Regions from separate parts of the Notoacmeibacter ruber genome, predicted to be linked through region 3. Evidence: predicted binding sites of a transcription regulator. Region 3 holds the regulator's gene; each other region holds the start of a gene.

Region 1 (5,971 bases), 160 kb from region 3:
ACGTAGACGTCCGGCAGGAAGTGCATCTCGATCTTGATGACGCCATCGCCTTGGCAGGCTTCGCAACGGCCGCCCTTGACGTTGAAGGAGAAACGGCCCGGCTGATAGCCGCGCGCCTTCGATTCCGGCAGTGCGGCGAACCATTCCCGGATTGGCGTAAAGGCACCCGTATAAGTCGCCGGGTTGGAGCGGGGCGTGCGGCCAATCGGCGATTGGTCGATATCGATCACCTTGTCGATGAATTCGAGACCCTCGATCCGATCATGCGGGGCAGGGTGATCGCGGCTGCCCATCACCTTGCGGCTGGCCGCCTTGAACAGGGTCTCGATCAAGAAGGTCGATTTGCCACCGCCAGACACGCCGGTCACACATGTGAAGGTGCCCAGCGGCAATTCGGCCGTCACGTCCTTCAGATTGTTGCCTCGGGCCCCGACCACCTTCATCCGGCGCCCCTTCTGCCCCTTGCGGCGCTTCTTCGGAACTGAAATCTCCTGTGACCCGGAAAGATATTGACCGGTCAGGGAGTTGGGGTTGGCCATGACTTCGGCCGGTGTTCCCTGAGCCACAACCCGGCCGCCGTGAATACCCGCAGCGGGGCCGATATCGACCACATAATCGGCTGTGCGAATCGCGTCTTCATCATGCTCGACCACGATGACGGTATTACCCAGATCGCGAAGATGCTTCAGCGTATCAAGAAGGCGGTCATTGTCGCGCTGGTGAAGGCCGATGGAGGGCTCGTCCAGAACATAGAGCACACCGGTAAGGCCGGAGCCGATCTGGCTCGCCAAGCGGATGCGTTGGCTCTCGCCGCCGGAGAGCGTGCCGGAATTACGTGAGAGGGTGAGGTAATCGAGACCGACATCATTGAGAAAGCGAAGCCGTTCGCGGATTTCCTTCAGAATCCGGTAGGCGATCTCCCGGTCCTTCTCGTTCAGCCTGGTATCGAGGTCGGAAAACCATTCATCCGCCGCCTTAATCGACTGCGCGGTCACTTCGCCGATATGAAGACCGTCGATCTTCACGGCCAGCGCTTCCTGCTTCAGTCGGTAGCCATCGCAGGTGGGGCAGGGCGTCGCGGACATGTATCGCTCGATTTCCTCTCGCGACCAGGCGCTTTCCGTTTCCTTCCAGCGACGCTGAAGGTTCGGGATGACGCCCTCAAACGTCTTGGACGTCTTGTAGGAGCGTATACCATCATCATAGGCGAACGCTATTTTGGAGCGGCCCGTCCCGTAGAGGATGGCCTTCCTTGCCTCTGGCGACAGGTCGCGCCAGCGGTCGGACACATCGAAACCATAGGCCTTGCCCAATCCGATGAGCGTCTGAAGATAATAGGGAGAGGAAGAACGCGACCAGGGCGCGATGGCGCCCTCCCGGACAACGGCATCCTTGTCCGGAATGACCAGTTCTTCGTCGATGGCCTGCTGATGGCCAATACCGTCACAGCCCGGGCATGCACCAGCTGGATTGTTAAACGAGAAGAGGCGGGGTTCGATCTCCGAAATCGTAAAACCCGAAACCGGGCAGGCAAAATTTTCCGAGAACATGATCCTTTCATGCGTCTCGTTCTTGTTGCGGTTTGCACCGGCCGCGGCAAGTTTCTCATCGGGAAGCGGCCGGTCGGCGAATTCGGCCACCGCCAGGCCATCTGCCAGACCGAGTGCGGTCTCAATGGAATCGGCGAGACGCGACCCGATATCTTCGCGCACGACCAGGCGGTCGACGACCACATCGATATCGTGCTTGTACTTCTTGTCGAGCGCGGGAGCTTCGCCGATCTCGTAATATTCGCCATTGACCTTGATACGCTGAAAACCCTTGCGCTGCAGATCGGCCAGTTCCTTCCGGTATTCGCCTTTGCGGCCCCGGACGATCGGCGCGAGAAGATACAGGCGGGTACCATCCTCCAGCGCGAGGACGCGGTCGACCATCTGGCTGACCGTCTGGCTCTCGATGGGAAGACCTGTCGCAGGCGAGTAGGGCACGCCGACACGTGCGAAAAGAAGCCGCATATAGTCGTAGATCTCGGTGACGGTCCCGACGGTCGATCGCGGATTCTTGCTCGTCGTTTTCTGTTCGATGGAAATGGCCGGAGACAGCCCGTCGATCTGATCGACGTCTGGTTTCTGCATCATTTCCAGAAACTGGCGTGCATAGGCCGACAGCGACTCGACATAGCGGCGCTGGCCTTCAGCATAGATCGTATCGAAGGCGAGAGAGCTTTTGCCCGACCCCGAAAGACCGGTCATCACGATCAGACTGTCGCGTGGAAGGTCGAGGTCGACATCTTTGAGATTGTGTTCGCGCGCGCCGCGCACGGAAATGAACTTGCTTTCAGCCATTCGAATGATCAGTACTTTCGGGAATGTGGACAGTGCTGAAGGTAGGTATTCGATCAGCGATGTCGAGCGCTTTCACGCCACCATCCTGACATATGCTGGCGGGAGAGAGCAGCGCCGCCGTGAAACGGCACTGCCTAGATTGACCTTGCCTCAGCGGCAGGGATGGGCAACCAGTTTGCAGGTCAGCGGACGCCCTGCGCAGTTGAACGAAATCACTTTTGCCTTGCTGAAGTCGGAATAGTCGGTGCCATAGACCGGCTTACCGCGGTTCCGGGGCAGAATGTCGCGACCTTCGATCGCACGAACCCAACGGCGCACAGCACGTCGTTTGGCTCTCGTCTCACGCGCAGAGCGCCGAAGCGCAGCCGAGCGCCCGTAGGCTTCGAAGGCTTCTGGAGCGCATTTGGGGCGGGACGCCGCGCTTCGTTCACTTTGCATCGTCTCTGGTCTCAACTGCAAATTGGGCTTCGCCATCTCTTTGAGTGGCTCGGCAGTACTCTGTGCTGAAGCATCGACCACGGCAAAAAGTGGCAAGACCAATGCGACGATCATACTCAACGGTAGCTTTCTTTCACTGGGGGACATGACAGGCTCCTCTGGGCTAGGGACGCTGCACACCCGTTTTCGTTCTTGAAAAAAAACGACACGAGCCAGCTCAGTCTCGCCGGCTCAAGGACAGCGTCCAGTCAACGATCTAACCTTGCGGAAGACCAACTGAACAGCCTTTGAGGGTCCGGTTCACGAGGGGTTCAGAAAATGTGAACTCGATCGCCGACCGCACGCCTTCGTCAAAAACCCTCTCACTTAAATTCATTCTGATGTTTTCAGTATCAAAGTTCCGGGCCGGGGCCGGCTTGACATTTTCAAGAACATAATAGGAACATAGAGCTGTTGATGAAGTCATGTCAACCGGCGCGTAGGGGTGGTCTGCCATGGCGGGAAAGGTATAGGGTCGCGCCAAATCGTCGCGCCGCCGAGGTGCGTCAATCATGCGGAAGGAAAAATAATGGCAGGCAGCGTGAACAAGGTCATTCTGGTCGGCAATCTGGGTGCCGATCCAGAGATACGTTCGCTGAACAATGGCGGCAGGGTCGTCAATATGCGGATCGCGACCTCCGAGACATGGCGCGATCGCAATAGCGGTGAGCGGCGTGAGCGAACCGAATGGCACAATGTCGTGATCTTCAACGAGAACCTCGCAAAGGTGGCCGAGCAATATCTCAAGAAGGGCGCAAAGGTTTATCTCGAGGGCCAGCTTCAGACCCGCAAATGGCAGGACCAGAACGGTAATGATCGCTATTCCACCGAGGTGGTTCTGCAAAATTTCCGTGGCGAATTGCAGATGCTTGATAGTCGGGATGGCGGCTCCGGTGGCGGCGGTCGCGATATGAGCCGAGGCGGCTCCGATTTCGGTTCGAGCCGTGCCGGCGATGATTATGGCGGTGGCCGAGGCGGTTCCGGCGGGAGCGGCGGCGGCTATTCCGACATGGATGACGAAATTCCGTTCTAAGACAGCTCTGGACCGCAGGGGATGCCGCCGCGGCTTTGCCTTGTCGGTCTAGTCCACCCCGGACGGCACATTGCTTTGATCGGCGAAGGTGCGATGACCAGCAGCTGATTGCACTTCGAAATAAAGCTTGCGGATCATTGGATGACGCCGGCGAATTTCCTCTTCCATTTCGCTGACAAGCTGCTCGATGCGACCCGCCTTGATTTCGTTCTGGAAATCGAGGCTTGTCGCCAAGAGGATATCGCGCGGTCCGAGGTGCATGGAACGCAGCTCGTTGACCGCGACGATCTCGGGGTGACGTGCCATCCTCTGGCGTATATCTGACAAGACATCGGGATCGGCGGTTTCGCCGATCAGCAGCGCCTTGACCTCAATTGCGAGAATGATCGCCACGATGCCGAGTATAATGCCGATAAGGATGGATGCGGCGCCGTCGAATACCGGCATGGCCGTATACCAGCTGAGAAGCACGCCTGCGGCTGCGATCACGATGCCGATGCATGCCGCGGTATCTTCGGCAAGAACCACGAAGACCGCCGGATCTTTCAAGTCGCGAAGGTCGCTGTAGAAGCCGCGACCTGCTCGGGTCCGCTCGAAATTTCTGAAGGCGACACTCCAGGAATAGCCTTCGAAAAGAAACGCTATGACGAGCACGGCGACCGCAATCGTTGGAAACGCACCGTCTCCGCTTACTCCGGCTTCGTCGTGGAGCAGATGCGTCACGCCTTCATAGATCGAAAAGCCGCAGCCAAGGCTAAAAAGGAAGATGGCGACCACAAATGCCCAGAAATACAGGGCATTGCCGTAACCGAACGGATGACGTTCGTCTGCCGGCTTCTTGCTCTGGTGAATGCCGATCAGAAGAAAGCCCTGATTGGCCGTGTCGACGAGAGAATGAAATCCCTCCGCCAGCATGGAGGCCGAGCCGGACAGCGCTGCCGCGATGAACTTGGTGATCGCGATTCCAAGATTGGCGAACAGTGCGGCCAAAACGGCGCCTGTGCTTTCGCTCCCATCATTCGCGCCTTCGGATTTGCGTGGATTCTTCACGTCTCGTTTTCTCCATCGGGGAGGGGGAGATAATGTGTGGAAGGTTCGCGACCAGCCATATCCCGCTGCTCAGGCTGCAATCAGATCGCGAACGCCATCTGCGACGAACTGCACCGCGAGTGCGGACAGAATGACGCCGAGTAATCGTGTGAGAACCGATCGCCCGGTTTCTCCGAGATAGACGTCGATACGATCCGCGATGCGAAAGAAGATGTAGCAGAGCGCTACGACGAATGTGACGATGCCGATCAGGACGAGCCGTTCCGTCGGACTGGGAAACCGTTCCGACAAGAGGATGGTTGCGGAGATCGCTCCAGGCCCGGAAATGAGCGGGATGGCGAGCGGAAAGACCGCCAGATTGGCGAGATCGGTACGGCTTCGAACCTGGCTGACATTGCTGGATTTTCGTTCCACGCGTTTGCCGAAGATCATTTCAAAAGCGATCCAGAACAGCAAAAGACCGCCGGCGACGCGGAAAGCCGGTAATGTAATGCCGAACAGGTTGAGGATGATCGGCCCGGCCACGGCAAAGACCACGAGGATGCCGAGGCCGGTAATCGCACCGCTAAACGCGACATGATTGCGTTCGGACCGGTCCATGCCCGCGGTCAGGGCCAGAAAGAGCGGAGCCAGCCCGATCGGATCGATCGTGACGAACAGGGTGGCGAAGGGTTCGAGCAGTTGTTCAGGCTCCAAGGCGCTAAATCCTCCGAAAACTCTGGATAGCGTCAGGCGAGGTGGCCCTCGCACGCGCAATTATTCGATAAAATCCCTATATAGGGTGAAAGTGATTCTAACAGGAAACGTGAACACGCGTGACTGATCAGACTATACCGCCAGGCGGCTCCGAGGGCGAAGGCTTCGAGCCGATATCGATCATTGAGGAGATGCAGCGCTCCTATCTCGATTACGCGATGAGCGTGATCGTCAGCCGTGCGCTGCCCGATGTGCGCGACGGCCTGAAACCGGTTCATCGGCGCATTCTCTATGCGATGAATGAAAGCGGTTACCACTGGAACCGTAAATATGTGAAATCGTCCCGCATCGTCGGTGACGTCATGGGTAA
Region 2 (5,971 bases), 350 kb from region 3:
GCCCGTCGTTGAGGGGCAGGCGCTGGCCGACGGTAAATCCAACGTCAGCACCGGTGTTATCGTCCGCGGCGTTCGCGATGAGGACCTGCCGAAGCTCAACATGGTGACGCAGAATATTCGGCAGGGCAGCTTCGACGGGTTCGAGACCTCGGAAGGGGTGGCTGTTGGCATTCGACTGGCCGAAAACCTTGGTCTTATCGCCGGTGATCTGATCACGCTCACCTCGCCAAATGGCGACGTGACGCCGATGGGGATGGCGCCGAGGGTCAAGGCCTATCCCGTGACGGCCATCTTCGAAATCGGCATGAGCGAATATGACGCGGCCATCGTCTATATGCCCCTGTCGGAAGCGCAGCTTTATTTCAATCAGGAAGGGCAGGTGGGCTCCATCGAGGTCTTCCTCGACGAACCCGACGACGTTGATGCCATGGCCGAGGCGGTGAGAGAGGCGGCCGGGCGGCCCGTCCTCCTGACCGATTGGCGGGAGCGCAATCGCAGTTTCTTCTCCGCCCTTCAGGTCGAGCGCAATGTGATGTTCATGATCCTGACGCTGATTGTGCTGGTTGCGGCTCTCAACATCATTTCAGGGCTGATCATGCTGGTGAAGGACAAGGGCCGCGATATCGCCATCTTGCGAACCATCGGTGCCTCGCGCGGATCGGTGCTGCGCATCTTCATCATGACGGGCGCGGCGATCGGCGTGACTGGCACGATAGCGGGCCTTCTGATTGGTTTGCTCGTCTGCGCCAATATCGAGAGTATTCGCCAGTTCTTCTCCTGGTTGTCCGGCACCACGATCTTCGATCCCAATCTCTATTTTCTGAGCCAGTTGCCGGCGAAGCTGGATGTTGGAGAGACCGTCGCGGTGATGATCATGGCCTTGACGCTGTCCTTCTTCGCAACGCTCTTGCCAGCTCTCCGTGCGGCCAGAATCGATCCGGTCGAGGCCCTTCGCTATGAGTAAGACACAGCCGGTTCTGGAGCTCTGCGCGGTCGACCGCGCCTATGAAGAGGCGGCGAAGCCGCTCGTCATCCTGTCGAAGGCGGATTTCACGCTCTTTCCCGGAGAGATGGTGGCGCTGGTCGCCCCGTCGGGAACCGGAAAATCGACGCTTCTCCATCTGGCCGGGCTGCTGGAGAAACCCGACGCTGGCGATGTGCGCCTGCTCGGCAAATCCTGTGGCGACCTGACCGATGATCGGCGCACCGCCATGCGTCGCAGTGAAATCGGCTTCGTCTATCAGTTTCATCATCTTTTGCCCGAGTTCACCGCTCTGGAGAACGTGATGATGCCGCAACTGGTCAAGGGCACAGACAACGCGACGGCCCGCTCCCGCGCTCAGGAACTGCTCGATTACATGCGGGTCGGCCCACGGGCCAGCCATCGCCCGGCGGAACTGTCCGGGGGAGAGCAGCAGCGTGTCGCCATCGCGCGTGCGGTGGCCAACGCGCCGGCCCTTCTCCTTGCCGACGAGCCGACCGGGAATCTCGATCCGAAAACCTCGTCCTACGTGTTCGAAGCCCTGAGCTCTTTGGTCCGGCACGCTGGATTGAGCGCCCTCATCGCGACTCACAATTTCGACATCGCCTCCCGAATGGATCGCCGCGTTACCCTCTCTGCGGGAAAAGTCGTCGCCGCCTGATCGGCGATTAACCAAGCGGAACTCGGTTGTTCCAGAACGGCTTGCTATATGAGAACAAAAAGGATACAAAAAGCGCATAGACCATAAACAAAAGGTACCGATGATGAGCGATATTCTCCAGGACGTGGCAGCTCTGGTCTCCATTGGCAGCTTCCTTGTCGCCAGCGCATTCTGGCTTGGGGCGCTCTGAAAGCCGACCCTGTTGAAACTGGGGATTGCCCGTTCAGGCGCTCACTCGTTTCGACGCTTCGGGCGACGAACCTGGTTCAAACTTCTAGGATGGTGGAGGTTTGAACCGAATCGTCCCGATCAAGGAGCAGGCAATGGGTGCTGTTGAACAAGCGATGCCACGTTTCGTGCACCTGCGCGTTCACTCCCAATATTCGCTCCTTGAAGGCGCGCTGCCGCTCGACAAGATCATCAAAGGGGCTTTGGCCGATAATCAGCCGGCCATCGCGATTGCCGATACGGGTAATCTATTCGGAGCACTCGAATTTTCCGAAAAGGCATCGAAAGCCGGGCTCCAGCCCTTGCTGGCGTGTCAATTGGCCGTGGAATTCGGAGATCATGCCGAGGAGGGCGGGAAAGCCCGTGGTGCGACCTACGCGCCGAAGCCGTCCCTGGTCCTGCTGGCCGCAACCGAAACCGGATGGGCCAATCTGGTTCGGCTCGTCAGCCGGTCCTATCTCGACGTCCCCGCGGGCGAACCGGCGCATGTGACGCCGGACGATCTGTCAGACCTCGCCGAGGGAATTATCTGTCTCACTGGCGGGCCGAACGGGCCGATAGGCCAGGAAATCAGGGATGACCGTCTCTCCGGCGCCGAGGCGCGTCTGAAAAGGCTGACGACGATTTTCGCTGATCGACTCTATGTCGAATTGCAGAGACCGTCGGGCTATGACCGGGCGGTAGAATATCACTCCGTTCGTCTGGCCTATGATCTCGATCTGCCTCTGGTCGCGACGAATGAAGCCTTCTTTCCGACACGCGATGATTTCGAGGCGCATGACGCTCTCGTCGCCATTGCGGAGGGAACCGTCATAGCGGTCGATGAGCGCAGGCGGCTTACACCCGACAATCACCTCCGTTCTCAAGAGGAGATGATTCAACTTTTCAGCGACCTTCCGGAAGCGACTGATAATACGGTTGAAATCGCGCGGCGCTGCAGCGTTCGTGCGAGGACCTGCAAGCCGATCCTGCCGCGCTTCGCCGGCGCTGACGTCGATGATCCGGCGGCCGTCGTCGCGGCTGAGGCGGCCGAACTGGCGCGCCAGGCGCATGAGGGTCTGAGTGCCCGCCTCGCGCAGCACGGTCCCTGGGAGGGGCACAACGAGCAGGACTACCGCGATCGTCTCGACTACGAGCTCGGCATTATCGAGCGCATGGGCTTTCCGGGTTACTTTCTGATCGTCTCGGACTTCATCAAATATGCCAAGAGCGAAGATATCCCTGTCGGGCCGGGGCGTGGTTCGGGTGCGGGGTCGGTGGTCGCCTGGGCGCTGACGATTACCGATCTCGATCCGCTTCGTTTCTCCTTGCTGTTCGAGCGCTTTCTCAATCCGGAACGTGTTTCGATGCCGGACTTCGACATCGACTTCTGCCAGGAGCGACGCGAGGAGGTGATCGCCTACGTCCAGCGCAAATACGGGCGCGATCAGGTCGCACAGATCATCACATTCGGCTCGCTTCAGGCCCGCGCTGTGCTGCGCGATGTTGGGCGCGTTCTTCAGATGCCCTATGGCCAGGTCGACCGGCTCTGCAAACTGGTGCCCGCCAATCCCGCCAACCCGGTGACCCTGGCGAAAGCGGTCGAGGACGAGGTTCGCTTTGCCGAGGAGATCGAAAAGGAACCGGTCGTCGGTCGCCTGATCGAGATCGCCAAGAAGCTGGAAGGTCTTTATCGCCACGCCTCCACGCATGCGGCGGGCATCGTGATCGGCGACCGGCCACTCTCCGAACTGGTGCCGATGTATCGCGATCCGCGCTCCGACATGCCGGTCACCCAGTACAACATGAAATGGGTGGAGCAGGCGGGTCTCGTCAAATTCGACTTTCTCGGTCTGAAGACGCTGACCGTGCTCGACACGGCGAAGCGTTTCATTGCCCGCAAGGGAGAGGATATCGACCTGGGCTCGTTGCCACTCGACGATGCGACGACGTACGAAATGCTGTCGCGGGGCGAAACGGTCGGCGTCTTCCAGGTTGAAAGCGCGGGTATGCGCAAGGCGCTGCTCGGCATGAAGCCCGACTGCATCGAGGATATCATCGCACTGGTCGCGCTCTATCGGCCTGGTCCGATGGAAAACATACCGGTCTATAACGACCGCAAACATGGGCACTCGGAGATCGAGTCGATCCATCCGAAGATCGACTATCTCGTGCGTGAGACACAGGGCGTCATCGTCTATCAGGAACAGGTGATGCAGATCGCCCAGGAACTTGCGGGCTATTCGCTTGGCGAAGCCGATCTGTTGCGCCGCGCCATGGGCAAGAAGATCCGCGCCGAAATGGACAAGCAGCGTGTCCGCTTCGTCGACGGCGCGGTTGAGCGTGGCGTCGCCAAGCCCAAGGCGAACCAGATCTTCGATCTTCTGGCTAAATTCGCCGATTACGGTTTCAACAAATCGCACGCCGCCGCCTATGCGATCGTTTCTTATCAGACCGCCTATATGAAGGCGCATCATCCGGCAGAATTCTTGGCTGCCTCCATGTCGTTCGACATGGCCAACACGGATAAGCTGAACGAATATCGGCGCGACGCGGAAAGGCTGGAGATCGAGGTCCGTGCGCCCGATGTCCGCTATTCCCGTCACCTATTCGAGGTGCAGGATGGCGCGATCCTCTATTCACTCTCGGCGATCAAGGGGGTCGGTGAAGCGGCCGTCCATCATATTGTCGAGCAACGCCATGCTCTTGGCGGCTTCGCATCTCTTGCGGATTTCTGCGAAGCGCTTGATCCGCGCATCGTGGGCAAGCGTGTCTTGGAAAGCCTGATCTGTGCCGGCGCGCTGGACGGTTTCGGCGAGCGCCGCGAAGCGATGATCGCCGGGTTGGAGCGGATGATCGGTCTTTCCCAGCGCACACAGGAAAGCCAGATCAGCGGTCAGGCCGATATTTTCGGCTCGGGATCGGACGCGCTTGGCGAGCGCCTTCGCCTGCCCGCCGCCGAACGATGGACCAGCGCCGAAAAACTTCACCGCGAATATCAGGCTGCCGGTTTTTACATCTCGGCCCATCCGCTGGATGAATACAAAGAGGTCCTGTCACGCATGCGGGTGCAGAACTGGGCCGAGTTCGCCAACGCGGTACGGCGCGGCGCCAAGGCAGGCCGTTTGGCAGGCACCGTCACCAGCAAACAGGAACGCCGCACCCGAACCGGCAGCAAGATGGGAATCGTCATGTTGTCGGATCCGACCGGCACGTATGAGGCCATTCTCTATTCTGAACAGTTGGTCGAATATCGTGATCTTCTGGAGCCGGGCCGTCCCGTGCTGCTGACCGTTACCGCAGAAAACAGACCGGAAGGGCCGAGTGTCCGCATCGGGTCGCTGCGCAGTCTGGATGCGGCTGCCGAAAGCCAGCACTCCGCCCTGCGTGTCTTCCTGCGTGGCAATGATGCGCTGGCGGCGCTGCAACGCAATCTGGCGCCTCGCGGTGAAGGAGAGATCAGTCTTGTCGTGCTCAAACCCGATAATGGCGGGGAGGTCGAGGTCGCACTTCCCGGTCGTTATCGGGTCAATCCGTCAATCGCCTCTTCCATGAAGGCGCTGCCGGGCGTAGTGGACGTGCAACTCGTCTGAAGAGTGCTCTCTTCTGTTCATCAGGCGGAGCGGGTTGCGCAGGGCGTGAGACCGCCCGGATGTGCAGTGCGGCCCGACCTGCAATACGGATTGACTCATGCTCCAATTTCTCCGCTCCAACGCTCGTTGGCTGGCCGGCGGTTTTCTTCTCAGCTTTTTCTCATCCTTCGGCCAGACCTATTTTATCTCGCTTTCGGCAGGTGAAATCCGCGCGGAGTACGGCCTGACCAACGGGCAGTGGGGCACTCTCTACATGGTCGCGACGCTTGCCAGCGCGCTGACGCTGCCCTGGGTCGGGCGTTCCGTCGATGTGTGGCGCGCCGGTCTGGTCGGAGCGGCCTCGCTGGCCAGTCTCGCACTGGGCTGCCTCCTGATGGGGCTGGGGCAGGGTATTGTGATGCTCGGTGTCACAGTCTGGCTTCTGCGCCTCTCGGGGCAGGGCATGTGCGTCCATGTCGCGATCACGGCGATAGCGAAATGGTTCGCCGCACAGCGCGGTCGCGCTCTGTCTCTGACAGCAATCGGCAT
Region 3 (5,971 bases):
AAAGGCTTTGCGCGAACTCGGCTCTGAAAAACTCTGGATTGTCCACGGTAGCGGACTCGATGAACTGACGACCGCCGGAGAAACCGAGGTCGTCATCCTCGAGAACGGCGAAATCTCGCGGCGTCTCCTGACGCCGGAGGATGCCGGCTTGCCTCGCGGCAACCCCGCCGACCTCAAGGGCGGCGACGCCGAACATAATGCCGAAGCACTCCGCAGACTGCTGGACGGCGAGAAGAGCGCCTATCGCGACATTGCGGTGCTGAACAGCGCAGCCGCACTGGTTATCGCAGACAAGGCAAATGATCTCCGAGAAGGCGCAGAGATCGCCGCAGCGTCGATTGATGAAGGACGGGCCGCGGCAACTCTCGACAGGCTGGTCGAGGTTTCCAACCGCGAAAGCGCTGAGACATGACCGATATCCTGAAGAAGATCGAAGTCTATAAACGCGAGGAAATTGCCGCGGCAAAAGCCTCGATCTCATCCGACGAAATCAGACGACGCGCGATGGAGGCCGCCCCTCCGCGTGATTTTGCCGGCGCTTTGCGAAAGCGCATCGCGGAAGGTCGCCCCGGCCTCATCGCCGAGATCAAGAAGGCGAGCCCATCCAAGGGCCTCATCCGACCCGATTTCGATCCGCCCGCCCTCGCCGCGGCTTATGCGGCAGGCGGTGCGGCCTGCCTGTCGATCCTGACCGACCGGCCCTCCTTTCAGGGCCACCCCGATTATCTGACCCAGGCGAGGAGGGCCTGCGAGCTGCCGGCGCTGCGCAAGGACTTCATGTTCGAGCCCTATCAGGTCTATGAAGCACGCAGTTGGCAGGCCGACGCCATTCTGATCATCATGGCCAGCCTCTCGGACGATGAAGCGCTTGCGCTTGAAGAGACGGCCCATGAATTGGGGATGGCCGCGCTCATCGAAGTGCATGATGAAAACGAATTGGAACGCGCACTTCGCCGTCTCTCATCGCCTCTTATCGGCGTCAACAATCGCGATCTGCGGACATTCGAAGTCACTCTCGAAACATCAGAGCGGCTGGCGGAGATGGTTCCTGACGACCGTATCGTAATTGCAGAGAGCGGCATCGCCACGGCCGATGATTGTGCACGCCTGTCGCGCCATGGTATCGAATGCTTCCTCGTCGGTGAGAGTCTCATGCGTCAAGCCGATGTGACGTCGGCGACGCAACGACTGCTCGCCCGCGCTCAGGCAGGTGCGACGGTATGAGCGAAGATGAACTGACCCATCTGGCCGCATCGGGCGAAGCCAATATGGTCGATGTCGGCGACAAGGCGGAGACAGTTCGCACCGCCGTTGCAGGTGCCACCGTCACAATGAAGCCCGAGACCCTCCGGATCATCCTCGCCGGCGATGCGAAGAAGGGCGATGTCATCGGCACGGCGCGCATTGCCGGCATCATGGCTGCCAAGCGCACCCACGAACTGATTCCCCTCTGCCATCCGCTAATGCTGACCAAGGTCGCCGTCGAAATCGAGCCCGATCAATCCTTGCCGGGCTTGCGCATTCGTGCGCTCGCACGATTGACGGGCAGGACCGGCGTCGAAATGGAGGCGCTGACTGCAGCTTCCGTCACGGCTCTCACCATCTACGACATGGCCAAAGCCGTCGATAAAGGCATGCGAATCGGCGACGTGACTCTCATTGAAAAGACCGGAGGCAAATCCGGCGACTGGCGAACGGAATAGGACGATCCATGGCGTTGCTCCCGGTTGACGAGGCTCTTTCACGCCTTCTGAAGCAGGCATCCCCCTTGTCTGCCGAGACGGTCGCTCTTGACGCTGCGGTGGGACGCATTCTTGCATCGCCGCTTCATGCGAAACGGACCCAGCCTCCCTTTGAAGGCTCCGCCATGGATGGCTATGCCGTGCGGGCTGCTGATCTCGATCCGGATGGCGTGCCCTTGGAACTGATCGGCGAATCGGCCGCCGGACACCCCTTCCCTGGTTCTGTCGAACCGGGCCAGACTGTGCGGATTTTTACCGGCGCGACCATGCCGGACGGCGCCGATACGGTTCTGATGCAGGAAAATGCCGAACGTATTGACGACAAAACCGTCAGACCGACCCAAAAGGAACCGGTGGGACGGCATGTAAGGCCTGCCGGCGTCGACTTTTCCGAGGGCGATCTGATGCTGGAAAGCGGAACGAAACTTGATTTCGCTGCCCTCTCCCTCGCTGCCGCAGCCTCGCATCCCACCGTCGACGTCCACCGCAAGCCGCGCGTCGCCATTCTCGCCACGGGCGACGAACTGAAAGCGCCCGGCGAAAGCCTCGCTCCCGGTCAGATCATCGCTTCCAACACGTATGGCATCTCCGCAATCGTGAGCGAGATGGGCGGCGTTGCACTCGATCTGGGGATTACGCCTGATAAGCCTGCGGCCCTGCAAGCCGCGATCGACAAGGCTCAATCGCAGGACTGCGACGTCATCGTGACGCTGGGAGGAGCTTCGGTCGGTGACCACGATCTGGTGCAGAAGGCCATGGTCGACGCTGGTATGGTCCTTGATTTCTGGAAGATCGCGATGCGGCCCGGAAAGCCCCTCATGGTGGGGCGGCTTGACGGCATTCACGTCCTGGGCCTGCCGGGCAATCCTGTCTCCTCCATGGTCTGCGCGCACCTCTTCCTGCGCCCTCTTCTGTGCCGGCTTCTGGGCTCCACTTACAAACCGAAGACAGTGGCGGCCCAATTGACCGCACATCTCGAGGCCAATTCCGGTCGCCAGCATTACATGCGCGCCTCGGCCTCCTATGATGGCGACTGCTGGACGGTCGAACCGGCCGGTTCGCAGGATTCCTCCCTCCTCCGCGTCATGACCATCGGCAACGCGCTCATTGTTCGCCCGCCGCACGCGCCAGCTGCTGAACCTGGCGAAAAGGTACTTGTCGACCTCTGGCGCTGACCTTACCCTGCGGGACCTACTTGCAGAACATGAGAAGAACAGATAGTGTCTGTTCATTCTATGTATCGCTTTGATTCTGCGAGGCGCAGCGATGTTGACTAAGAAACAGCGTGAACTTCTTCTCTATATCGACCAACGGTTGAAGGAGACAGGCATTCCACCGTCCTTCGACGAGATGAAGGATGCGCTCGATCTCGCATCGAAAAGCGGCATTCACCGACTGATTACGGCACTGGAGGAGCGTGGTTTCATCCGCCGTCTGCCGAACAGGGCGCGTGCGCTGGAAATCATCCGTCTGCCGAATACGGCTGCGCCGGGCGGCAATACGGGTTTTCGTCCCTCTGTCATCGAAGGCAGTCTCGGCAAGAAGAAAGAAGCGCCCTCTTCTTCGGGTCCTGGTCGCGGCCCGTCTGAGGCCGCCAATGAATCTGGCATCAGTGTTCCGGTCATGGGCCGCATCGCCGCGGGTGTTCCGATTTCCGCTATTCAGCAGCAGACCGACAGTATCGCGGTTCCGCCATCCATGATCGCCGGCGGCGTTCATTACGCATTGGAAGTGCGCGGAGATTCGATGGTCGAGGCGGGTATCCTCGACGGTGACACGGTCATTATCAAGGATGGCACCGTTGCTGATCCGGGCGATATTGTGGTCGCTCTCGTCGATGACGAGGAAGCGACGCTGAAGCGCTTTCGCCGCAAGGGAGCCTCCATCGCACTCGAGGCAGCCAATCCCGCCTATGAGACGCGAATCTTCCCCCCCGATCGGGTCAAGGTGCAGGGTCGCCTTGTCGGCCTCCTGCGCCGGTATTAAGGCGCGGCTCGGCCCGCAGCGATTTTCAGGGTTTGTCCTTGTCTCCAGACGTATCGCGTTTGCGCGGAGTCCAGTCTGGCAGGCCGCGGGCGGGGCGGCTCCATCGCCTGGCATCGTGCCAGGGCATCGACATGTCTTTGAACGAATAGCTGACGCTCCAGCCGCCGCCCTCTTTTCTCCACAGAGCGGCGGAGCCGTGTTTGGCCAAATCCATGCGATCGATCGTAAGGGTCGGTGAACGCGTGGAGCATCGTCCGGCCTTGGGCTGCGTCGTGTCCCCAATGACGATAATGGCGGCGCGCCCGCACCATGACGCGCGATCCTCCGCATATTTCAGCCATATGATGGGGAGGCTGTCGGGTGGGTCGTAAAGACAAAGGCGTTCGCTGCAGAAGAAACGCTCGTCAGATCGTGCGATCATAGGGGCGCCACTCGGTTCGACAACTTTTTGGGGACCGATGAGACGTTCAGCGCCGAGCGCAGCCATCCACTGATCGCCGACAAAGTTCGATAGTCTCGCCCGATTGGAGATCATCGTACCCTCGGCACCCGCCAGCGCGACGGCGCGCCCATTATCCAGAATGAAACCGGCGGGCCTCTCGCCGGTCCCCAGCAGGCCGAGGCCGATGATCGCGAACGGAAGTGCTGTCCAGCGCAGGGCGGTCTGCAGGACGGCAAACAGGGCCAGAGCGATTGTCAGAAGCATAACGCCTTGGCCGGCGACGAGCCCGGCACGATCGGGGGGCGAGATTTCCGAAACAAATCTGGCGATCCATAGCATCGCCTCGATGCCCTCACCCATCAGTTTGAGAAACGGTGCTTCGAGTCCGAACGGCATGAGCAGAAGCGAAAGAACGGCCATCGGCATGACAAGGATAGAGATAACCGGCGCCGCGAGTAGATTGCCGAGCGGTGCGAGCGGCGCGACCCGCTGGAAGTGCCACAGCGCGAAGATGGTCGTGGCGGCGCCGGCAATAAGCGTCGTGGCGAGAATACCCGCTCCGAAACGAACCGGTAAATTCAGCAGGCCTGCACCGGCACGGCTCTCGCGGGCGAGGTGTCGCCGCCTCTGCCAGAGGCTGTGCGAGCGATACGCCGCGATGAGCGCGGCGGTCGCCGCGAAAGACATCTGAAAACTCGGCCCTATGACCTCGTGAGGCGCAATCAGAACCACCAGAACCATGGCCAATGCCAGGTTGCGCATGGTGATAGCGGTACGGTCGCACAACAGCGCCGCGAGCATGATCGCCAGCATGATAAAACTGCGCTGTGTAGCGATCGCCGCGCCGCTGAGCACAAGATAGCCACCAGCCGCCAAAAGACCTCCAGCGGCCGCCCATTTACGGATGGAATACCGCGCCGCCATTGTTGGAAACAGGGCAAGGGCAAGCCTGATGGCGCCGATGACCGTGCCCGCAGCGAGGGCCATATGGAGGCCGGAGATGGACAGAACATGCGCCAGGCCGCTAACCCGCAACGCTTCGCGTTCGTCGTCCCCGATCGCTGCGCCGTAACCGGCAATAAGAGCGGATGCGATGGCTGCGCTCGGCCCGTTGAGAACCATCGCGATCCGTCGGTCGATCGTCTCGCGCAGCCGATTGACCCTTGCCTTCACCTGTTCCGCCATGTCGGGCGAAGGCGCTATCTTCACCCGCTCCATTTTTCCCAGGGCGAAACCGATGGCACCCAGCCCGTCGAACCATGCATTGAAGGAAAAATCATATCCGCCAGGTCGGACTGGCCCGGATGGCGGCAGCAATCGTGCGCGTAACCTCACCACCTCGCCCGCTTGGGCCTCGGAACTGCCTCCGCGTATGGTCACGCGCACCTTGTCAGGCGCATAGCGCAACTCCGGTCGGGTTGTTTCCACGACCGAGAGAACCAGCCGTCGGCGCCCATCTCCCAGCCGTTCACTGTTGAGAATACGCCCCGTGAGCACTGTCGCGACGGGTGAGCCGAGGGTCTGGTGATTGCGGAAGGCCACATGCATTGCAGCGGTCGCGGCGCCCGCAAGCATGGCGAACAGCAGCAGAAAAATCGCGCCACTCATTCGCCCCCGCCGGACAAAAGCGATAGCCAAAGCGGGCGTGCCTATCGCGATGAGCTGCCAGTGCTCAAGGGGAGCGCGCATGGCGAAATAGAGAAACGCTCCGCTAGCGAAGAGAAGTGCGGAAGCAACGAAGAGGCTGCCTCGTTCGGTTTCCTCTATCAGAAGCGATCGGGCTTTTCGAAACGTCCCGCGC
Region 4 (5,971 bases), on a different contig from region 3:
TGAACTCGGCAAAACAGAACAGCCATCATGAGGGTGGCGCCCTGACTTCGGTCAGGGCGCCTTTCGCCATGCCCCGGATGCTAGGCTCCGCTTAGCCTGCGAATGTCAGCCAGCCATGGCCAACGCAGGATGCAAGGGACAAGAAGATGGCGAGTGCCATGAGAAGCCGCGCCGTTCCGTTATTCATGCAGATCGCGACCCGCTGTTTGACGCAATCGATTCCGACTTACCTTGCGCCGAACCACCACTATGAGAGCGCCCTACCCTTGCCGCTTTTCATGCCGTGGTCGACGATATGCAAGAAAGCGGCGGCGGTTTCTGGCGGCAGGTCGAATATGCCAACGCAAAGCTGCAGTTTCTTTTCGGCGTCTTCCTCGTTCTCTCCAAAGAAATGTGGAGCGATTTCACCCAACAATTCGATCGGATGAAAATCGAGCAGTTCGGCAAGATGGACCATTCGTGTCGCAGTCATCTTCGAGAACCCACGCTCATATCGCCCATACACTTGCGCTGATAGTCCCAGCAACTCGCCAAGCTCGTTGCGTGTGAGAGGGATAGCGTCTCGACGTTCCCGAATTAATTTGCCGATCGCGGCATCCATCTCGGAGAATTCCTGTATGCCGCGAAAACCCGAACGTCTATGAATCGGCTTGTCGACTTCGGGATCTGTGGTTTCGACGAGTCCCATTCGGTTTTTATAGGCTTCGTTGTCCAGTGTCCGGCTCCTTGCCATTCTCTTCAATTCCGCAAGTCAATGGCGGGTGTCTCGACACGCAGCCATTGCCCATTTCATGATAACAGTTTCCGACATCCTCGATGCGTCAACGCTCACCAGAATTTATGCCTTGCGGGATGTATCCAAGTCTGTCGATTACGGCCGCGGCAATCTGATGATGTGCCTTCATGGATAGGACGGCGTTTGTATAGTGGTACAGCGTGTCGCCTTCGCCGTCCTTCGTGGACGCGCTTTTCTGGATTGAATCGAGTCGATCGTACAGTCGCTGCGCATGATCCACTCGTCGTCTTTGGGCGCAGATCACGGCGACAGCCAAGCGCTCAAGTTGCTCTGGTGTCAATTTGGACAGAGCATTGTCCATCGCAAGCGATGGCGATGATCGAAGGCTAATCCGTTTTTTCATTGTCCGTCTCTTTCTATCCAATAGAGCAGAGTTCCGCGAGCGAGCGACGGGCTCATGACGCTCCATGCAAACGGATGCCGTGCGCGAACCGTTCCTGGGCGGGATCGCTCAGTCTGAAGGTAGATTGGCCTGGCAAACAGTGGCTCAGGGTCCAGCGTCCTTTTTTTCGCCTTTCGCCACAATCCGCAATGCGCCATCCGGCAAGGGGCGTTGCAGGTCTTTGGATTCATTCCAGTCGGCCCGCTGCCAGACCTCGCGCTCTTCGACCGTCGTCAAGATGACAGGCATAGCCCGCGGATGGACGGCCTTCACTTCCGCATTCGGCTCGCAGGTCAGGAAGCCGTAGCGATCGACGTTGACCTCGCCCTCCTTCATTTTCCAAACCGCCGTCCAATTCGTCCAGATTCCGGCGAAGAACAGAAGCGGCCGATCATCATTGGCCGCGAACCAGACCGGCACTTTCGTGCCGTCGATCGTGTCGTATTCACTGAAAGAGGTGAACGGCACCAGGCATCGATGTTCGATGCTCAACCAACGGCGCCAGTGAGGCGATTCCGTCCGCCGGACATTGGTGACGCCCGGGTCGGTCTTCTTGTTCTCCAGCGCCTTCTGCGGCGACGGCATGCCCCAACGGGCCGTGACCATCTCCAGACCATCGGCGCCGTTTCGCACGATCGGCGCTTGCGTATCAGGAAAGATGCCAGGGAGCGGCGGCAGATTGCCGGTCTTGTCCGTCATGCCCTTCACAAGGTCGCGGATCGCTGCTTGCGTGCTCGTCATGGAGTAGAGATTGCACATGAGCGGCGCTCCATCATTTTGGCGCTGGGCGATTTATATCCGGCCCTATACATGAAATTCGGTTCCTTGCGCATGGATCGTGCGCGCCGCTCGACCTGAAGTTTGGCCAGCGCCTTTGTGTCCTCCAGGCCGCGCGGGTTCGTATCCGCATCATAGGCCGCCCAGTTCCAACGATCGTCGAAATGCTTGACGACGACACCCATGGTCGCGCCGTCTCGATTCCGGACGCAGGTGCCGAAATGATCAGGATTATGGCCGTTCGGCCAGGTTCGCCGCCACTGGAAACAGCCGCGTCAAATGATCATTGGTCCTCCAGAAGCGGACGTTGGGTCATAACCATGCTTTTCATCCTAACGTTGACAGCCGAATTATCGCGCTTCTTATATGTAAAATGTTCGCTTTATGTTCTGCAAGGTCATGATCCTTCATTTCGCCCGCATCGCGGTCTCTCCGCAGCTGCTTCCCTTTGCCACGGTCAACGTCGCGGCGGGGTTTCCATCGCCCGCGGCCGACGATCTGGAAGATACGATCGATCCGATTGCCTGGATCGTTCGCCACGAGAGCGCCATCTTCTGGTGGCGCGTGTCAGGCGATAGTCTGGAGGCCGAAGGCATAATGGACGGCGATCTGATTGCCGTTGACCGCGCCGGCAAGAAACGGCTTGGACGGATCGTTCTTGCCGTGGTCGACGGAGCCGTCACGCTCAAGAAACTGGCCCGACGTGAAGGCGTGTATTTTCTCGATCCACGCTCCCATGGCGATCGCTACGCGCCGATCAAGGTCACGGAATCGACCGAGATTTGGGGCGTCGTCGCCGGCGTCGTGCGCCGCCTTCCGGTCGAATAAATCCGATGGCCGACCCCATCGCCCTGATCGACTGCAACAATTTCTACGTCAGTTGCGAGCGCGTTTTCGATCCGCGCCTTGCCGGTGTGCCGGTCATCGTCCTGTCGAACAATGATGGCTGCGCGATTGCACGCTCGGAGGAAGCCAAGGCGCTCGGCATCAAGATGGGTGCGCCAGCCTTCAAGATGCGCGATGTGATCGAACGGCACGGCATCAGGGTCTTTTCGTCCAATTACACACTCTACGGCGATATGAGCCGGCGCGTCGTTGATACGATTGGCGGCTTCTCTCCGCGTTTTGAAGTCTATTCGATCGATGAAACCTTCGTCGATCTTTCTGGCTTCGGTGAACGGATGATCGCTCAGGCGTCCGACATGCGCCAGGAAGTGCGCGAGCGAACCGGCATCCCGACTTGTGTCGGCATCGCTGCCACGAAGACGCTCGCCAAGCTTGCAAACTTCGCGGCCAAGAAGAATCCGCTTTTCGCCGGTATTTGCAATCTGACGGACGACGCCATCCGCGACTATGTTTTGGATCGCGTGCCGATCGGCGAGATCTGGGGTGTCGGCGCTGCGACCGAAGCGAAATTGCAGGCCCAGGGCATTTTGTGGGCCTCGCAGTTGCGCGCCATGCCCCTGCCCCATGCCCGAAAGATCGGAACCGTCGTACTGGAACGTCTCGTCGCCGAACTGCGTGGTGTGCCTTGCATCGGCATCGAGGAGGTCGAACCTCAGCGTAAGGGCATGGCCGTAACCCGATCTGCCGGAACGCCAATGACCAGCTTCGACGAGCTCTCGCAGGCTCTTTCGGCCCATGCGAGCCGTGCAGCGGAAAAGCTGCGCTCTCATGGCCTTGTCGCCGGCACCATCACGGCGTTTTTCCATACCAACCGGCATAAGCCAGAGCGGCCCCAGCATTCCGCATCGCGGACCACGCGTCTGACGCCCATGTCGGCCGACAGCTTCGATCTGGTCGAGGCCGCTCTGAGATGTGCTGCACGGGCATGGAAGGGTGATCGCGATCATAATGGCTATGCCTACACCAAGGCCGGTGTGATCCTTGATGACCTGGTGGTCGCCGACAAGGCCCCTCGCCTTCTGTTTCCTCCGGATCGACCGCGCGATGCTCGCCTTATGGGCGCGCTTGATGCGGTCAATGATCGTTTCGGCAAGAAGACGCTTGTCCTCGCAAGCGAAGGCTACAAACGATCATGGGCGTTGCGGGCCGACCATCGTTCGCCCCGCTACACCACTCGCCTCAGTGATCTGCCAACCGTCAACATCTGAGACTGTTGAGCCTTTTTCGCCGGCTTAGGGCGCCGCCCTCGGCGCGCTGCGAAGCGGCTTCCGCCCAGCTTCCCTCGCGCTTTGGCGCTCAGTGCAGCCGGTTCCCCGCGAAGCCGCCCACTCCGCTTGCACACCCGCTGTTCGCCACGAGGCAATCGGACAGGACGCGCGCTTTGCGCGGCTCTTGCCCGACAGTCACAATGGAGGCCACAAATGGCGAACCCGAAATTCGATGTCTACCAGCACGTTACCGATGAAATCATCGCCCAGATCGAGGCGGGCACGCCGCCATGGCAGAAGCCGTGGACGGGTGGAACCGGGTGCGTTGCCATGCCTCGCCGATTCAACGGGGAGGACTATCGCGGCATCAACATTTTGATGTTGTGGGCGAGAGCATCTGCCAAGGGTTACGGGTCGGCGCGATGGATGACCTATCGACAGGCAAGCGAACTCGGCGGGCAGGTTCGAAAGGGCGAAAAATCGGCGACGGTCGTCAAATATGGGACCGTGGAAAAGGAAACCGATGACGGAGAAGACCACCGCATTCCCTATTGCCGCGCCTACCGCGTGTTCAACGCCGATCAGATTGAGGGTTTGCCGGAAGAATTTTACAATCGACCAGAGCCGGCGCGAAACCTAGGCACCGAACTAGACAGCCGCCTTGAGCAATATTTCGCCAGCACGGGAGCCGTGATCGAAACGAGCGAGGAGCCGCGCGCTTATTACAGCCTTCGCCGGGACATCGTTCATATGCCGCCGATTGCGACGTTTCATGATGCCAACGGTTACTACGGAACGCTGGCGCATGAGGTCACGCACTGGACAGGCAGCGCCCAGCGGCTCGACCGTTTCAACCGTTTCGCTGACAAAAAGGCGTATGCCTTCGAAGAGCTGGTCGCCGAGATCGGCGCTTGTATGTTGGCGGTCAACCTTGGCGTCACGCCCCGGTTTGACCAGAGCGCCGCCTATGTCGAGGGATGGCTGGCCGCATTGAAAGACGACAAGCGGGCAATTTTCCGCGCCGCTTCGGAAGCGCAAAAAGCGGTCGATTATATCGCCGCACAGACGGGCCAGGTCGCCGGCGAATTGGCAGCGTAAATCAAATGTCCTGCCGCGAATATTCGTGGCGGGACACTCGTTCCATCCAGATCATCGCCAAAATTGAACGGGCGGGCAAGAGCAAGCGCCCTTCCCCGCCCGTTCCGGCGCTACGCGCCATGCCGCTTTGCGGCTCAGCTTGATTTGCAGGAGAAGTTCGGCGCCTTGCCTGTCTCTACTGGCAGCACGACACCATGGCCGAAATCCAGAGTCAGAGCCGAATTGCCGCGCAGTCCATCAAGGATCGCTTGCCAGGTCTCCTCCGCCGCATCGTCCTTGGCGATTGCGCCTCTATGCATTGAAGCGGTCGCGCTCGTGCCATCTTCAAACCGAATGGTGACTGGCCCGGAACGGTCATCATCTCCGCCAGCCTCTATCCGAAGATTGCTATAGGATCGGGTGAGATAGGCCATGTCCGGGTCGCAAATCAGATGAAGCGTTATTGGTCCGGATTTGACGCTGTAGACATCGAGACCGCGTTCAATCTGGTGCGTCCAGCTCGGGCTTGCCGCCAGTGCCGGTATCATCGTCAGGCCGATCGCCGGGATTGCGGCCAATTTTGCAGTCTTTCGGATCAAGGGGCTCATAGATCACATCTTCAATCGTATCGGAGAACCAGCCGTCCTGCTTCTCTCCGGTGTTCCACTGGTAGAGGTAGCCGACATGTTCACGGGTTGAGCGTTTCAGGATGCGGGCAACGGCCGCGCCGTGTGACTTCTTTTCATTCGCCATCGTCATTGGACCTTTTTCGAACCTCGCACGACCCACTTTTCCTGAATGGATCAGGGGCGGTAAGCCGCGCTT

Evidence for each region. Region 3 encodes LexA, which represses DNA repair genes until DNA is damaged. Its sites were predicted from a motif close to TGTTCNNNNTGTGTTCNG; they were not measured.
Region 1: ssb (single-stranded DNA-binding protein) is a predicted target of LexA. The motif match lies at 3,211-3,228, and genes of this name have one in related genera.
Region 2: dnaE (DNA polymerase III subunit alpha) is a predicted target of LexA. The motif match lies at 1,694-1,711, and genes of this name have one in related genera.
Region 4: D8780_RS15420 (LexA family protein) is a predicted target of LexA. The motif match lies at 2,330-2,347, and genes of this name have one in related genera.

The regions. Positions count from the first base shown of each region.
Region 1 is NZ_RCWN01000001.1:1,279,272-1,285,242, forward strand. It holds gene uvrA (excinuclease ABC subunit UvrA) at 1-2,345, opposite strand, end outside; gene D8780_RS06085 (hypothetical protein) at 2,496-2,903, opposite strand; gene ssb (single-stranded DNA-binding protein) at 3,352-3,855, shown strand; gene D8780_RS06095 (cation diffusion facilitator family transporter) at 3,904-4,905, opposite strand; gene D8780_RS06100 (MarC family protein) at 4,975-5,601, opposite strand; gene gyrA (DNA gyrase subunit A) at 5,721-5,971, shown strand, end outside.
Region 2 is NZ_RCWN01000001.1:1,091,270-1,097,240, forward strand. It holds gene D8780_RS05175 (lipoprotein-releasing ABC transporter permease subunit) at 1-964, shown strand, start outside; gene D8780_RS05180 (ABC transporter ATP-binding protein) at 957-1,643, shown strand; gene dnaE (DNA polymerase III subunit alpha) at 1,967-5,443, shown strand; gene D8780_RS05190 (MFS transporter) at 5,541-5,971, shown strand, end outside.
Region 3 is NZ_RCWN01000001.1:1,440,748-1,446,718, forward strand. It holds gene trpD (anthranilate phosphoribosyltransferase) at 1-412, shown strand, start outside; gene trpC (indole-3-glycerol phosphate synthase TrpC) at 409-1,224, shown strand; gene moaC (cyclic pyranopterin monophosphate synthase MoaC) at 1,221-1,703, shown strand; gene D8780_RS06830 (molybdopterin molybdotransferase MoeA) at 1,712-2,917, shown strand; gene lexA (transcriptional repressor LexA) at 3,009-3,728, shown strand; gene D8780_RS06840 (ComEC/Rec2 family competence protein) at 3,754-5,971, opposite strand, start outside.
Region 4 is NZ_RCWN01000003.1:23,835-29,805, reverse strand. It holds gene D8780_RS15705 (trans-acting factor B) at 1-31, shown strand, start outside; gene D8780_RS15440 (helix-turn-helix domain-containing protein) at 248-601, opposite strand; gene D8780_RS15435 (transcriptional repressor TraM) at 822-1,139, opposite strand; gene D8780_RS15430 (SOS response-associated peptidase) at 1,284-1,937, opposite strand; gene D8780_RS15425 (hypothetical protein) at 1,916-2,140, opposite strand; gene D8780_RS15420 (LexA family protein) at 2,355-2,783, shown strand; gene D8780_RS15415 (Y-family DNA polymerase) at 2,789-4,069, shown strand; gene D8780_RS15410 (ArdC family protein) at 4,283-5,167, shown strand; gene D8780_RS15405 (hypothetical protein) at 5,302-5,694, opposite strand; gene D8780_RS15400 (hypothetical protein) at 5,648-5,905, opposite strand.